2 regions of the Methylomonas stagni genome follow, and region 1 is predicted to be linked to the other one. Evidence: predicted binding sites of a transcription regulator. Region 1 holds the regulator's gene; the other holds the start of a gene.
The links. Region 1 encodes HrcA, which represses chaperone genes, less so after heat shock. Its sites were predicted from a motif close to TNTTAGCACTCNNNNNNNNNGAGTGCTAANA; they were not measured.
Positions count from the first base shown of each region.

Region 2: the regulator HrcA is predicted to act here: its motif matches at 2,833-2,863, upstream of groES (co-chaperone GroES).

Region 1 is NZ_CP189557.1:2,625,514-2,632,052, reverse strand. It holds gene ACP4CD_RS12180 (NAD(+) kinase) at 1-785, opposite strand, end outside; gene hrcA (heat-inducible transcriptional repressor HrcA) at 1,166-2,206, shown strand; gene grpE (nucleotide exchange factor GrpE) at 2,258-2,893, shown strand; gene dnaK (molecular chaperone DnaK) at 2,965-4,893, shown strand; gene dnaJ (molecular chaperone DnaJ) at 5,019-6,158, shown strand; gene dapB (4-hydroxy-tetrahydrodipicolinate reductase) at 6,158-6,539, shown strand, end outside.
Region 2 is NZ_CP189557.1:3,115,092-3,121,630, forward strand. It holds gene ACP4CD_RS14350 (Hpt domain-containing response regulator) at 1-652, opposite strand, end outside; gene groL (chaperonin GroEL) at 745-2,385, opposite strand; gene groES (co-chaperone GroES) at 2,442-2,729, opposite strand; gene ACP4CD_RS14365 (HesA/MoeB/ThiF family protein) at 2,932-3,687, shown strand; gene ACP4CD_RS14370 (hypothetical protein) at 3,734-3,937, opposite strand; gene ACP4CD_RS14375 (cation-transporting P-type ATPase) at 4,058-6,539, shown strand, end outside.

The DNA of each region.
Region 1 (6,539 bases):
CGAATGACGATCGTGTCGTTAATGCGCACGTCCGGGATTTCTAAATGATCGCAGGTGACCAGGGCGTTGATTTGCTTGGTCTGGCTGAAACGGATCTCGATCGTGGCTTTGTCGTCGATGACGATGGACCGATTGGACAGCATGTGCGGATTCAGCGGGACCAGTACCAGCGCATTTAGGGTTGGATGCAGAATCGGTCCGCCGGCCGACAGCGCATAGGCGGTCGAACCGGTCGGTGTCGCGACGATCAGGCCGTCGGAACGCTGGGTGTTCAGGAACACGCCGTCGATGCTGGTGACGATTTCGATCATGCTCGGCGTGACCCAGCGATGTACGACGACCTCGTTGACCGCGGTCTGGCGATGGATGAGTTCGCCGTCGCGGATGATGGCGGCCTGTAACAAATGACGCTGTTCGGTCTGGTAGCGGCCGTCGAGGATTTGCGCCAGGCGGCTCAGCAACTGGTCCGGAGAAATGTCCACCAGAAATCCCAGTCGGCCGAGGTTGACGCCGAGCAGCGGAGTGTCGAAATCGGCGGCGGCGCGGGCGGCGGTTAGAAACGTGCCGTCGCCGCCGACCGCGATCAGCAGATCGCAGCATTCCGGCAGCCGGTTGATGTGCATGCCGACGACGCCTTCGGCTTCGATTAGCTCGGCGCTTCGGCTATCGGTGGCCACCGAGTGACCGCGCTGCAGCAAAAAGCGGTAAAGCTCCTTGAGCGTGGCGGCGATACCCGGATCGCCGAATTTACCGATGATGCCGATGCGTTGAAAGGGTGAAGGCATGTCTGAGCCGGGATTCAAAAATGCTTGGGATTATACAAACAATTCGAGCAGGCACTAGCGAAGCTTCGCGCTCGGCGTCGCTAGTACGTCGGCCGGCGCGGCCGGAATATCGGCGTCGGCCAAATTCCGTGCGGTTCGGTGTCGTTAACACCCTGAATTTGTTGCCAGGTAATGGCCGTGCCGCGACCGGGCATTCCCGTAGGCGTCGGGCCAATGTCTGAAATCGGACGCTATCCATCGGCATTGCGAATGCCCGAGATCCCCGACAGGCTTGGGTTCGCACGGATTTTAGGCGGATTGACAAGGCTCCGGGCACCTGTTAGCTTTCCCCTCTGGCACTCGTTACGTTGGAGTGCTAACGAATTTTCTAGGGTGTCAATGTGGCTAGCGGACCGGATTTAAACGAAAGATCGGCGTATTTGCTGAAGGCCTTGGTTGAGCGTTATATACAAGACGGTCAGCCGGTCGGCTCGCGGGTATTGTCCAAGGATCCGCTGCTTAAGCTCAGTCCGGCCAGCATTCGCAACGTCATGGCCGATCTCGAGGAAATGGGCTTGATCCATTCGCCGCATACCTCGGCGGGCCGGGTGCCGACCGTGGCCGGCTATCGCTTGTTTGTCGATAGTCTGTTGACGGTCAAGCCGCTGGCGTCCAGTGACCTGGATCAATTGCAAAGCGGCTTGCTGGCCGATGCGGACAAAACCGGCGACGTGCTGAGCAAGGCCTCCAGGTTGCTGTCGGATATGACCCATATGGCTGGTGTCGTCACCCTGCCGCGCCGTGAGATGGTCACGTTGCGACACATCGAATTCCTGCCGATGTCCAGCATGCGCGTACTGGTGATTTTTGTCACCGACGGCGAGGAAGTTCATAACAAAATCATCCATACCCAGCGTCAATTTAGCCCGGCCGAACTGCAACAGGCCGCCAATTACTTGAATTCGGTTTACGCCGGCCTCAGTCTGGCCAAGATCCGCGAGCAAGTGTTGCGGGAGATGGAGCAAGATCAGCAGCGCGTCAATCAAGGCATGATAGACGCGGTTAGCATGGCGCAACTGACCTTCGCCCAACAACCCAACGACGATTACGTGTTGAGCGGCGAAACCAATCTGATGGGCTTTTCCGAATTGTCCGACATGGACCGTCTAAAACAGCTGTTCGAGGCGTTCAGCCAAAAGCGCGGCGTGATCCATTTGCTGGATCAATGCCTGTTGGCCGACGGCGTGCAGATTTTTATCGGCGAAGAGTCCGGCTATAGTGCATTCGACCATTGCAGCTTGGTCACGGCGCCTTATTCGGTCAACGACGAGGTGGTCGGCGTGTTGGGCGTGATCGGCCCAACCCGGATGGCGTACGAAAAAGTGATTCCGTTCGTCGACGTGACGGCAAAAATATTGGGCGCGGCCTTGAATCCCAAATAATCGCCCTTATCGTAAGGCCGACCTAATATTTTAAGAACCACGGAGTCCCAAATGAGCCATCAGCAATCGAGTCACGAACAGCAATCCGACGCCGAATTGATCGCCGAGGTGCTGGAGCAGACCAAAGAAGCCGGCGAAGACGTTGTTGCCGAGGCAACCGAGGCCGGCGAAGTCAGCATCGAAAGCCTGCGGCAACAACTGGAGCAAGCCCAACAACAAGCCGCCGCGAATCTGGACAAGGCTTTGCGCGTGCAGGCCGACATGGAAAATCTGAAAAAACGCGTACAAAAGGATTTGGACGACGAGCGTAAATACGGCTTGGCCAAGTTCGCCAAGGAATTGCTTAGCGTGTTGGACAGTCTCGAGCTTGGCGTGCAGGCGGCGACCGGCGATAGTCCGGAAGTGGCTAAATTGCGGGAAGGCAGCGTGCTGACCATTAAGCAATTCGAATCGGTGTTCGCCAAATTCAATATCGAAGTCCTCGATCCGACCGGGCAAGCTTTTAATCCCGAGTTGCATCAAGCCATGGCGATGCAGCCTAGCGCCAGCGCCGAACCCAATACGGTTTTGAACGTGTTTCAAAAAGGCTACATCTTAAACGGCCGTTTGCTACGCCCCGCGATGGTGGTGGTGGCCAAGGCCGAGGACAAACCCGCCGACAGCGCGAAAGTTGACGAACAGGCTTGAAATTTCATCGATCAACCGCATATCGCAAATAACTTTTTAACTAATACCTAATTCAAGTCTGGAGAATCTCAATGGCTAAAATCATCGGAATCGACCTAGGAACCACCAACTCCTGCGTCGCGGTCCTGGAAAACGGCACCGCGCGGGTTATCGAAAATAGCGAAGGCGCCCGCACCACGCCGTCCATCATCGCCTTCACCGGCGACAACGAAGTGCTGGTCGGTCAATCCGCCAAACGTCAGGCGGTGACCAACCCCGAAAATACCTTGTTCGCGATCAAGCGCTTGATCGGCCGCCGTTTCAAAGAAGACGCGGTACAGAAAGACATCAAGATGGTGCCTTACAAAATCATGGAAGCCAACAACGGCGACGCTTGGGTGGAATGCCACGGTAAAAAAATGGCGCCGCCGGAAGTGTCTTCCCGCGTGTTGATGAAGTTGAAAAAAGACGCCGAAGCCTTCCTGGGCGAAGAAGTCACAGAAGCGGTCATCACCGTACCGGCTTACTTCAACGATTCGCAACGCCAAGCGACTAAAGATGCGGGCCGGATCGCCGGTCTGGACGTGAAACGCATCATCAACGAGCCGACTGCGGCGGCGTTGGCGTTTGGCATGGACAAACCGAAAGGCGATACCACCATCGCGGTCTACGACTTGGGTGGCGGTACCTTCGATATTTCCATCATCGAAATCGCCGAAATCGAAGGCGAGCACCAGTTCGAAGTATTGGCCACCAACGGCGACACCTTCCTGGGCGGTGAAGACTTCGACTTGCGCATCATCGATTTCCTGGCCGGGGAATTTAAAAAAGACACCGGCATCGATTTGCACAACGATCCATTGGCGCTGCAACGTCTAAAAGAATCTGCGGAGAAAGCGAAAATCGAGTTGTCTTCCGCCGAGCAAACCGACATCAACCTGCCGTATATCACCGCAGATGCGTCCGGTCCGAAGCACTTGAACGTCAAACTGACCCGCGCCAAACTGGAATCGCTGGTTGACGAACTGATCGAGCGCACCAAAGGTCCTTGCTTGCAAGCGATTAAAGATGCCGGCATTTCGACCTCGAAAATCAACGACGTGATTTTGGTGGGTGGTCAAACTCGGATGCCGAAAGTGCAGGCCTTCGTTAAAGAATTGTTCGGCAAAGAGCCGCGCAAAGACGTCAACCCTGACGAAGCGGTAGCGCTGGGTGCGGCGATTCAAGCCGGCGTATTGGGCGGCGACGTCAAGGACGTGTTGCTGCTGGACGTCACGCCATTGTCGTTGGGTATCGAAACCCTGGGCGGGGTGATGACCAAACTGATCGAGAAAAACACCACGATCCCAACCAATGCTTCGCAAGTATTCTCGACCGCCGAGGACAGTCAAACCGCGGTCACCGTGCATGTGTTGCAGGGCGAGCGGGAAATGGCGTCAGGCAACAAATCGCTGGGCCGTTTCGATTTGCAGGACATTCCGCCCGCGCCGCGCGGTATTCCGCAAATCGAAGTGTCGTTCGACATCGACGCCAACGGTATCCTGAACGTGTCGGCCAAGGATAAAGCCACTGGCAAGAAGCAATCCATTGTGATCAAGGCGTCCAGCGGCTTGTCGGATGCCGAAGTCGAGCGCATGATCAAGGATGCCGAAGCGCACGCCGACGAAGACCGCAAGCTGAAAGAACTGGTTTCGGCGCGTAACTCGGCGGAAGGCATGATCCACGCGACCGAAAAGTCGTTGAAGGAATTGGGCGACCAAGTTACCGGCGACGAAAAATCGGCGATCGAAGCGGCCATCAGCGACTTGCAGGGCGTGTTGAAAGGCGACGACAAGGACGCTATCGAAGCCAAAACCGCCGCGCTGACCGAGCTTTCGGGTAAACTGGCCGAACGGGTTTACGCCCAAAAAGGCGGAGCGGACGCCGCTGCCGGCGAAGCCCATGCGGCTAGCGGTCAGCAAGCCGAAGACCACAATGTGGTCGATGCCGAGTTCGAGGAAGTGAAGGACGACAAAAAATAATCCTCACCGGGGAGCCTCTCGCCGTTAACGGAGAGAGTCAGGGTGAAAGGTGTTAATCACCCTCATCGTTCCATTCATTCAACACACTAAATAACCGCTGGTAAACGCCGGCGGTTTTCTACGTTATGGCAAAAGAAGATTTTTACAAACTGTTGGAAGTCGATCGTAACGCCAGCGAAGCCGAGATCAAAAAGAGCTATCGCAAAATGGCGATGAAGTATCATCCCGACCGCAACAAGGACAATCCGGAAGACGCCGAGAAGAAATTCAAGCAAATCAAGGAGGCCTACGAGATATTGTCCGATTCGAAAAAACGGGCGGCCTACGATCAGTTTGGTCATGCCGGCGTCGATCCGTCGATGGGCGGCGGCCGCGGCGGTTTCAGCGGGGCGGAAAGCTTTAGCGATATTTTCGGCGATGTGTTCGGCGACATATTCGGCGGTGGTGGCGGACGGCAGCGCAGTAGCGTCCAGCGCGGCGCGGATCTGCGTTATAACCTGGAGTTGACGCTGGAAGAAGCCGTCGGCGGTACCGAAGCGACCGTCAAGGTGCCGGTGCTGGTCGCCTGCGGCGAATGTAACGGCAGCGGCGCCAAGAAGGGCAGCAGCCCGGTCACCTGTTCGACTTGCCACGGTCATGGCCAAGTGCGGATGCAACAAGGCTTTTTCTCGGTGCAGCAAACCTGTCCGACCTGTCACGGTACCGGCAAGCAAATCAAGGACCCTTGTCCGAAATGCTACGGGCAAGGCCGTATTCAGGAAACCAAAACGCTGTCGGTCAAGGTGCCGGCCGGCGTCGATACCGGCGACCGGATTCGCTTGGCCGGCGAGGGCGAGGCCGGTATCAACGGCGGTCCGTCCGGCGATTTGTACGTTCAGGTTCAGGTTAAGGAGCATCCGATCTTTACCCGCGACGGTGCGAATCTCTATTGCGAAGTGCCCATCAGCTTTCCGACCGCGTGCTTGGGCGGCGAGTTGGAAGTGCCGACCCTGGACGGCAAGGTGATGCTGAAAATCCCGCCGGAAACCCAGACCGGCAAAATGTTTCGATTGCGCGGCAAGGGTGTCAAGCCTGTACGTGGCGGAGCCATCGGCGACTTGCTGTGCCGGGTACAGATCGAAACGCCGGTGCGCTTGACCAAGGATCAGCAGGCTCTGATCGAGCAACTGCAAGTCTCCCTCAGCGGTGGCGGTAAACAACATAGTCCCCAGGAACATAGCTGGATGGACGGTGTGAAAAGCTTTTTCGACAAGTTGACGGGATGATGGCGATGCGTATCGGCGTGGTGGGTGCTTCCGGGCGCATGGGATTGTGTTTGTTGAAAGCGGCGTTAGCCGCGCCGCAAGCCGAATTGACTGTCGCGATTTCGCGGCCGGACAGTTTGGCGATAGGCAAGGATGCCGGCGATTTGGCCGGCGTTTCGCCGGCCGGCGTGCCGGTCGGCGACGATTTGGCGGCGGTCGTGGATTGTTTCGACGCGCTGATCGATTTTACCCGGCCGGATGCGACTATGGCCTATCTGGACGTCTGCCGGCAAGCCGGGAAAAAACTCGTCATCGGTACCACCGGGTTCAGCGAGAGCCAAAAAGCGGCAATCGCAGAGGCCGCGCGGGACATCGCAATCGTGATGGCGCCCAATTTCAGTG
Region 2 (6,539 bases), 490 kb from region 1:
CCGGAACCAACCGTGAATCATGTTTGATAGCCGTTTCCAACGCCGCCACTAGCGCCCGGCAATCGGCGAACTCGAAAAAGCAAAACGTGCCGTGCAAATTATGCACGATCTTCCAGGCCTCTTCGTCGCGCCCCTGCTGCAGCGCGTCATCTATGTCGGCAACTTGGCCGGGCAATTCCGCGAAAAACTGTTCCAACAAATTAAACGTTAGGCGGCGGTTGTCGCCGGTTTTACGCAACAGACAAGCGCCGTATTCACCGGGCCTCTCGGGCTCCAACCATCGGTCCAGGACTTGCCGCAAGTGCTCCAGCCGGATAGGTTTTACCAAATAATCGTCAAATCCGGCCGCCATCGCGGCTTGACGTTGGTCCTCGCCGGCATGAGCGGTCACCGCTACGGCCGGAACACCGTTCCAGCTCACTTCGCTAGTACGCAATTTGTCGATCAACGCCAGACCGTCGAGTCCCGGCATATTCACATCCAGGAACACGATGCGGAATTCGGTCTGTCGCAACGTGTGCCAAGCTTGCAAACCGTCGCTGGCTTCGTGGATATTGCCCGTCCAATTTTCCAGTTGTTCGCGCAACAACCAGCGATTGAGATCGTTGTCGTCGGCAATCAACACCGAGAAGTTTTGCACCACCACTGCCACCTTTTTCTTCGCGCCGATCTTTCCGCCGGCAATAAAAAACCCCGGCTTCCTGCGAAGACCGGGGTTGATTTAGCGTGAGCTAAACGGCACGATTACATCATGCCGCCCATGCCGCCCATGCCGCCCATGTCAGGCATTGCCGGAGCTTTGTTGTCGGCCGGCGCGTCGGCGATCATTACTTCGGTGGTAATCATCAGACCAGCCACGGATGCGGCGTTTTGCAACGCGGAGCGGGTGACTTTCGCGGGGTCCAGAATACCCATCGCGATCATGTCGCCGTATTCGCCGGTTGCCGCGTTGTAACCGAAGTTACCGCTGCCTTTTTTGACTTCGTTCAGTACCACGGACGCTTCATCGCCGGCGTTGGTGACGATTTGGCGCAAAGGTTCTTCCATCGCGCGGCGCAGGATGCTAATACCTACGTCTTGATCGTGGTTGATACCTTTCAGGCCGTCCAACGCGGACAAGGCGCGGATCAACGCGGTACCGCCACCGGCCACGACGCCCTCTTCAACCGCGGCGCGGGTTGAATGCAACGCATCCTCCACGCGGGCTTTCTTCTCTTTCATTTCCACTTCGGTCGCGGCGCCGACTTTAATGACCGCTACGCCGCCAGCCAGTTTGGCCAGACGTTCTTGCAGTTTTTCACGATCGTAATCGGAAGTCGCTTCGTCGGCTTGCGCGCGAATTTGCGCGACGCGGCCTTTGATTTGGCTTTCGTCACCGGCACCATCGATGATAGTGGTGTTTTCTTTATTGATTTGGACGCGTTTCGCGGTACCCAATTGGCTGATGTCGGCTTTTTCCAGAGACAAACCGACTTCTTCCGAAATCACGACGCCACCGGTCAGAACCGCGATGTCTTCCAGCATGGCTTTACGACGGTCGCCAAAGCCAGGGGCTTTCACTGCCGCGACTTTCACGATACCGCGCATGTTGTTGACCACCAACGTCGCCAAGGCTTCGCCTTCGACGTCTTCGGCGATGATCAGCAAGGAACGGCCTGATTTGGCCACGCCTTCCAGAATCGGCAACATTTCGCGGATGTTGGAGATTTTTTTGTCGTACAACAACACGAAAGGATCGTCCAGTTCGACGCTCATGCTTTCTTGCTTGTTGATGAAGTACGGTGACAAATAACCGCGATCGAATTGCATGCCTTCGACGACATCCAGTTCGTTGTTCAAACCGGTACCTTCCTCGACGGTAATAACGCCTTCCTTACCGACTTTTTCCATCGCTTCGGCGATGATCGCGCCGACGGACTCGTCGGAGTTGGCCGAGATGGTGCCGACTTGTGCAATCGCTTTGCTGTCGCTGCAAGGGATGGCCGCTTTCTCGATTGAAGCAACGGCGGCGGTTACCGCGCTGTCGATACCGCGTTTCAGATCCATCGGATTCATGCCGGCGGCAACCGATTTCAGGCCTTCGTTAACGATGGCTTGCGCCAGTACGGTGGCGGTGGTGGTACCGTCGCCGGCGACGTCGGAGGTTTTGGACGCCACTTCTTTGACCATTTGCGCGCCCATGTTTTCGAATTTGTCTTTCAATTCGATTTCTTTCGCGACTGATACGCCGTCCTTGGTGATGGTCGGGGCACCGAAGCTTTTGTCAAGAACCGCGTTACGGCCTTTAGGGCCCAGGGTGACTTTTACCGCGTTGGCCAAAATATTAACGCCCGCGACCATCAATGCACGGGCATCGCCACCAAATTTTACGTCTTTTGCTGCCATTTCTTAATTCCTAAAAATGAGTTTGAAATCAATGTGGTGTGTTAGGCAATCCGGGATTAACCCAGGATACCCATGATGTCTTCTTCGCGCATGACGATGTATTGCTCGCCGTCGACTTTCACTTCGGTACCGGAATATTTACCGAACAGCACCTTATCGCCAACTTTAACCGCCATTGGGCGCACTTGACCGTTATCGAGCGGTTTGCCGGCACCTACCGCCAACACCTCACCCTCGCTCGGTTTTTCGGCCGCGGAACCGGGCAACACGATGCCGCCGGCGGTTTTGGTTTCTTCTTCCACGCGTTTAACGACTACACGGTCATGTAACGGACGAATGTTCATCAAGGTCTCCTCAATATGGATAAAGTTAAAGTTACAAGTTAAGAAACGTTTTAAAACTCAGCCCCGGCGATCCGAAGGACCGGCTTTTAAACCGCATCCGAGTTATTAGCACTCTCTATCGACGAGTGCTAATAATATCCCGCTTTTGCACTCTGTCAAGCTCTTTGGCATCATCTGGTCCTTGCCGACAGCCTTACAAGATATGAACGACGAACAATTACTCCGCTACAGCCGTCAGATCATGCTGCCGCAGGTCGACATCGCCGGCCAACAAAAACTACTGTCCGCCTCGGTGCTGATCGTCGGTGCGGGCGGGCTTGGCTCGCCGGCCGCGATGTATCTGGCCGCCGCCGGCGTCGGCAAACTGGTGGTTTACGACGACGACCAAGTGGACTTGAGCAATTTACAGCGCCAGATCGCTCACGACACCGCCGATATAGGGTTGGATAAAGTGATTTCAACCCGAGCGACCTTGAAAAAGATCAATCCGGGGGTCTCGGTAGAGGCCCACAAGGCCAAACTGGCGGGAGACACTCTGACGCGCGAAGTTGCCGAAGCCGACTTGGTACTGGATTGCAGCGATAACTTTCCGACCCGTTTCGCGATCAACCGCGCCTGCGTAACGGCCGGCAAACCGCTGGTGTCCGGCGCGGCCATCCGTTTCGAAGGTCAAATCAGCGTATTTACACCGGGCCGGGACAACAGTCCGTGTTATAACTGTTTGTACCAAAACGACGGCGAGGAATTGCAAAACTGCGCCAGAAACGGCGTGATAGCGCCAATCACCGGCATCGTCGGCAGCATGCAGGCGCTGGAAGCGATAAAGCTGCTAGTCGGCTGCGGCAAGCCGTTGACGGGCCGATTACTACTATTGGACGGTTTAACGATGGAATGGCATGGCATGCGCCTAAAACGCAACCCGGCTTGCCCAACCTGCGGCAGCGTTTCACACCGATAGTCGCAAAAAAGCCGGGTTGCCCCGGCTTTTTCGACGCTCCTTAAACTTATTTGCCGATTTTGTGCCTGATCATTTCGATGGTCCTGGCGACGGTATTCAACAACGCCGACTCGCTATCGCCGTGCGGCTCGATGTCGCCGAAGGGCTCACCGTTTTTCATCGTGTACATGTAAATAAAATACCCTAGCGGCGCGAATGCGAACACGGCAATGATCAACATCAGCACCATCAGCTCGATGACTCCACCCATAACTACCTCCGATTGTTTTGTTTTTATTTTTCTAAAATAAGGCCTTAGGCCTCGGTTCGGACTATAACCCTATAATTACCGGGGAACAAGCGCGAATTTTCGCCAGCCTCAAGGAAGCCGATGCCCATCAGAAAACGATCCGCCGAAGCCGGTTCACCCTCCGCCGAAAAAACCGTTTGGCACGCCGTCGCCGAAGATCAACTGCTCCGCGAATTGAGCGTCGATATCGGCCAGGGCCTGTCGGCCGCCGAGGCCGAACGACGGCTGGCCGATTACGGCGCTAACCGATTGACACCCCGTCGCGGCAAGGGACCGGTCCGACTATTTTTGTCGCAATTTCACCAACCGCTGGTTTACATCCTGCTGCTGTCCGGAGCCGTCACCGCATTTCTGGAAGAATGGGTGGACAGTAGCGTCATCTTCGGCGTGGTAGTGGTCAACGCGCTGATCGGCTTCATTCAGGAATTCAACGCGATCCGCGCCATTGATGCCCTGGCGCGCGCGTTAAGCGTCGGCGCCACGGTGTTGCGGGATGACCAGCGCCGCGCCGTCGCCGCGCCGGAATTGGTACCCGGCGACATCGTCGTGCTGCAATCCGGCGACAAGGTACCGGCCGACCTGCGCCTGCTGCGCATCCGCGATCTGCAAATCGACGAATCGGCCTTGACCGGCGAGTCGGTGGCGGTCGAAAAACGCCCGGCGACGCTGGCCGCCGAAACCCTACTCGCCGACCGCGCCAACATGGCGTATTCGTCGACGCTAGTCACGTTCGGCAGTGGTGTCGGCGTCGTCGTCGAAACCGGCGACCGCACCGAAATCGGCCGAATCAACCGGATGATCGCCAGTGCCACCGAGTTGGACACACCGCTGACTCAAAAAATGAGCGAGTTCAGCCAATGGCTGTTGTGGGTCATCGTCGGCTGCGCGGTGCTGACCTTTGCGGTCGGTGTCTGGCGCGGCGAATCGATGCTGCAAATGTTCATGGCCTCGGTCGCGCTGGCGGTCGGCGCGATACCCGAAGGCTTACCGGCCGCGATTACAATCACACTGGCAATCGGCGTATCGCGGATGGCCAAACGCAACGCCATTGTCCGCAAATTGCCCGCCGTCGAAACGCTGGGCGGCACCACCGTCATCTGTTCGGACAAAACCGGTACGCTCACCCAAAACCAAATGACGGTACAAGCGATATACGCCGGCGGCGACTATTTTCAAGTCGGCGGCTCCGGTTACACGCCGGACGGCGAGTTTCACCACAACGGCCAAACGATAGACCACCTAAGCTATCCGGCGCTAATGGAATGTCTGAAGGCTGGCTTACTGTGCAACGACGCCCGTCTGATCGCCGAATCCAACCATTGGCGCATCGAAGGCGACCCCACCGAAGGCGCGCTGCTGGTGGCCGCTCACAAGGCCGGCCTGCACCACTCCGCCGTCAGCGCCGCTCATCCCCGCCTGGACGCGATCCCGTTCGAATCGCAACACCAATTCATGGCAACGCTGAACCATGACCCGACGACCGACAGTCGGCGGATCTATGTAAAAGGCGCCTTGGAAAGCGTGCTGGCCCGCTGCGACAGCGCATTGGACCCCCATATGCTGCCGGTCGCGCTCAACAAGGAGCGCCTGATTCGCCAACTGGAAGAGATGGCCGAACAGGGCCTGAGGGTATTGGCCTTCGCCCGCCGCGACCATCAAGACGACGCGCTGGCCCACGCCGAAGTCGCCGGCGGCCTCACGCTGATCGGCCTGCAAGCAATGATGGACCCGCCCCGGCCGGAAGCGGTAGCCTCGATTGCCGCCTGCTACAGGGCCGGCATCGCCGTCAAAATGATTACCGGCGACCATCCGGTCACCGCGCTGGCCATCGCCAAGCAACTCGGCATGCGCCAGGCCGAGCGGGTGATCAGTGGCGTTGAGTTGCAACGGCTCGCGCCGGCCGATTACCCTGCAACGCTAGCGGCCTGCTCGGTTTATGCCCGCATCGCCCCGGAACAAAAGCTGGCACTGGTAGAAGCGCTACAATCGGCCGGCCACGTCGTGGCGATGACCGGCGACGGCGTCAACGACGCCCCCGCGCTACGCCAAGCCAATATTGGCGTGGCAATGGGCATGGGCGGCACCGAAGTCGCCAAGGAAGCCGCGGCGATGATTTTGACGGACGACCACTTCGCGACCATCGAAGCCGCGATCGAGGAAGGCCGCGGCGTGTTCGACAATCTGATCAAATTCATCGCCTGGACCCTACCGACCAATCTCGGCGAAGGCTTGGTGATAACGGCCGCAGTGTTTGCCAACGTTGCCCTGCCGATCACGCCGGTGCAAATTTTGTGGATCAACATGACCACCGCCGTGTTGCTGGGCTTGATGCTGGCCTTCGAACCCAAGGAACCCGGCCTGATGCGGCGCAAGCCGCGCAGCCCCGACCAACCGATACTCACCAAGCACTTGGCATTCCGAATTTGCCTGGTCGGGGTGCTGTTGTTGGCCGGCGCGTTCGGTTTGTTCGAGTGGGAATTGAGTCACTGCGAAACGCTCGCCAAGGCCCGCACGGTCGCGGTCAACGTCTTTGTCTTCGGCGAATTGTTTTATTTGTTCAATT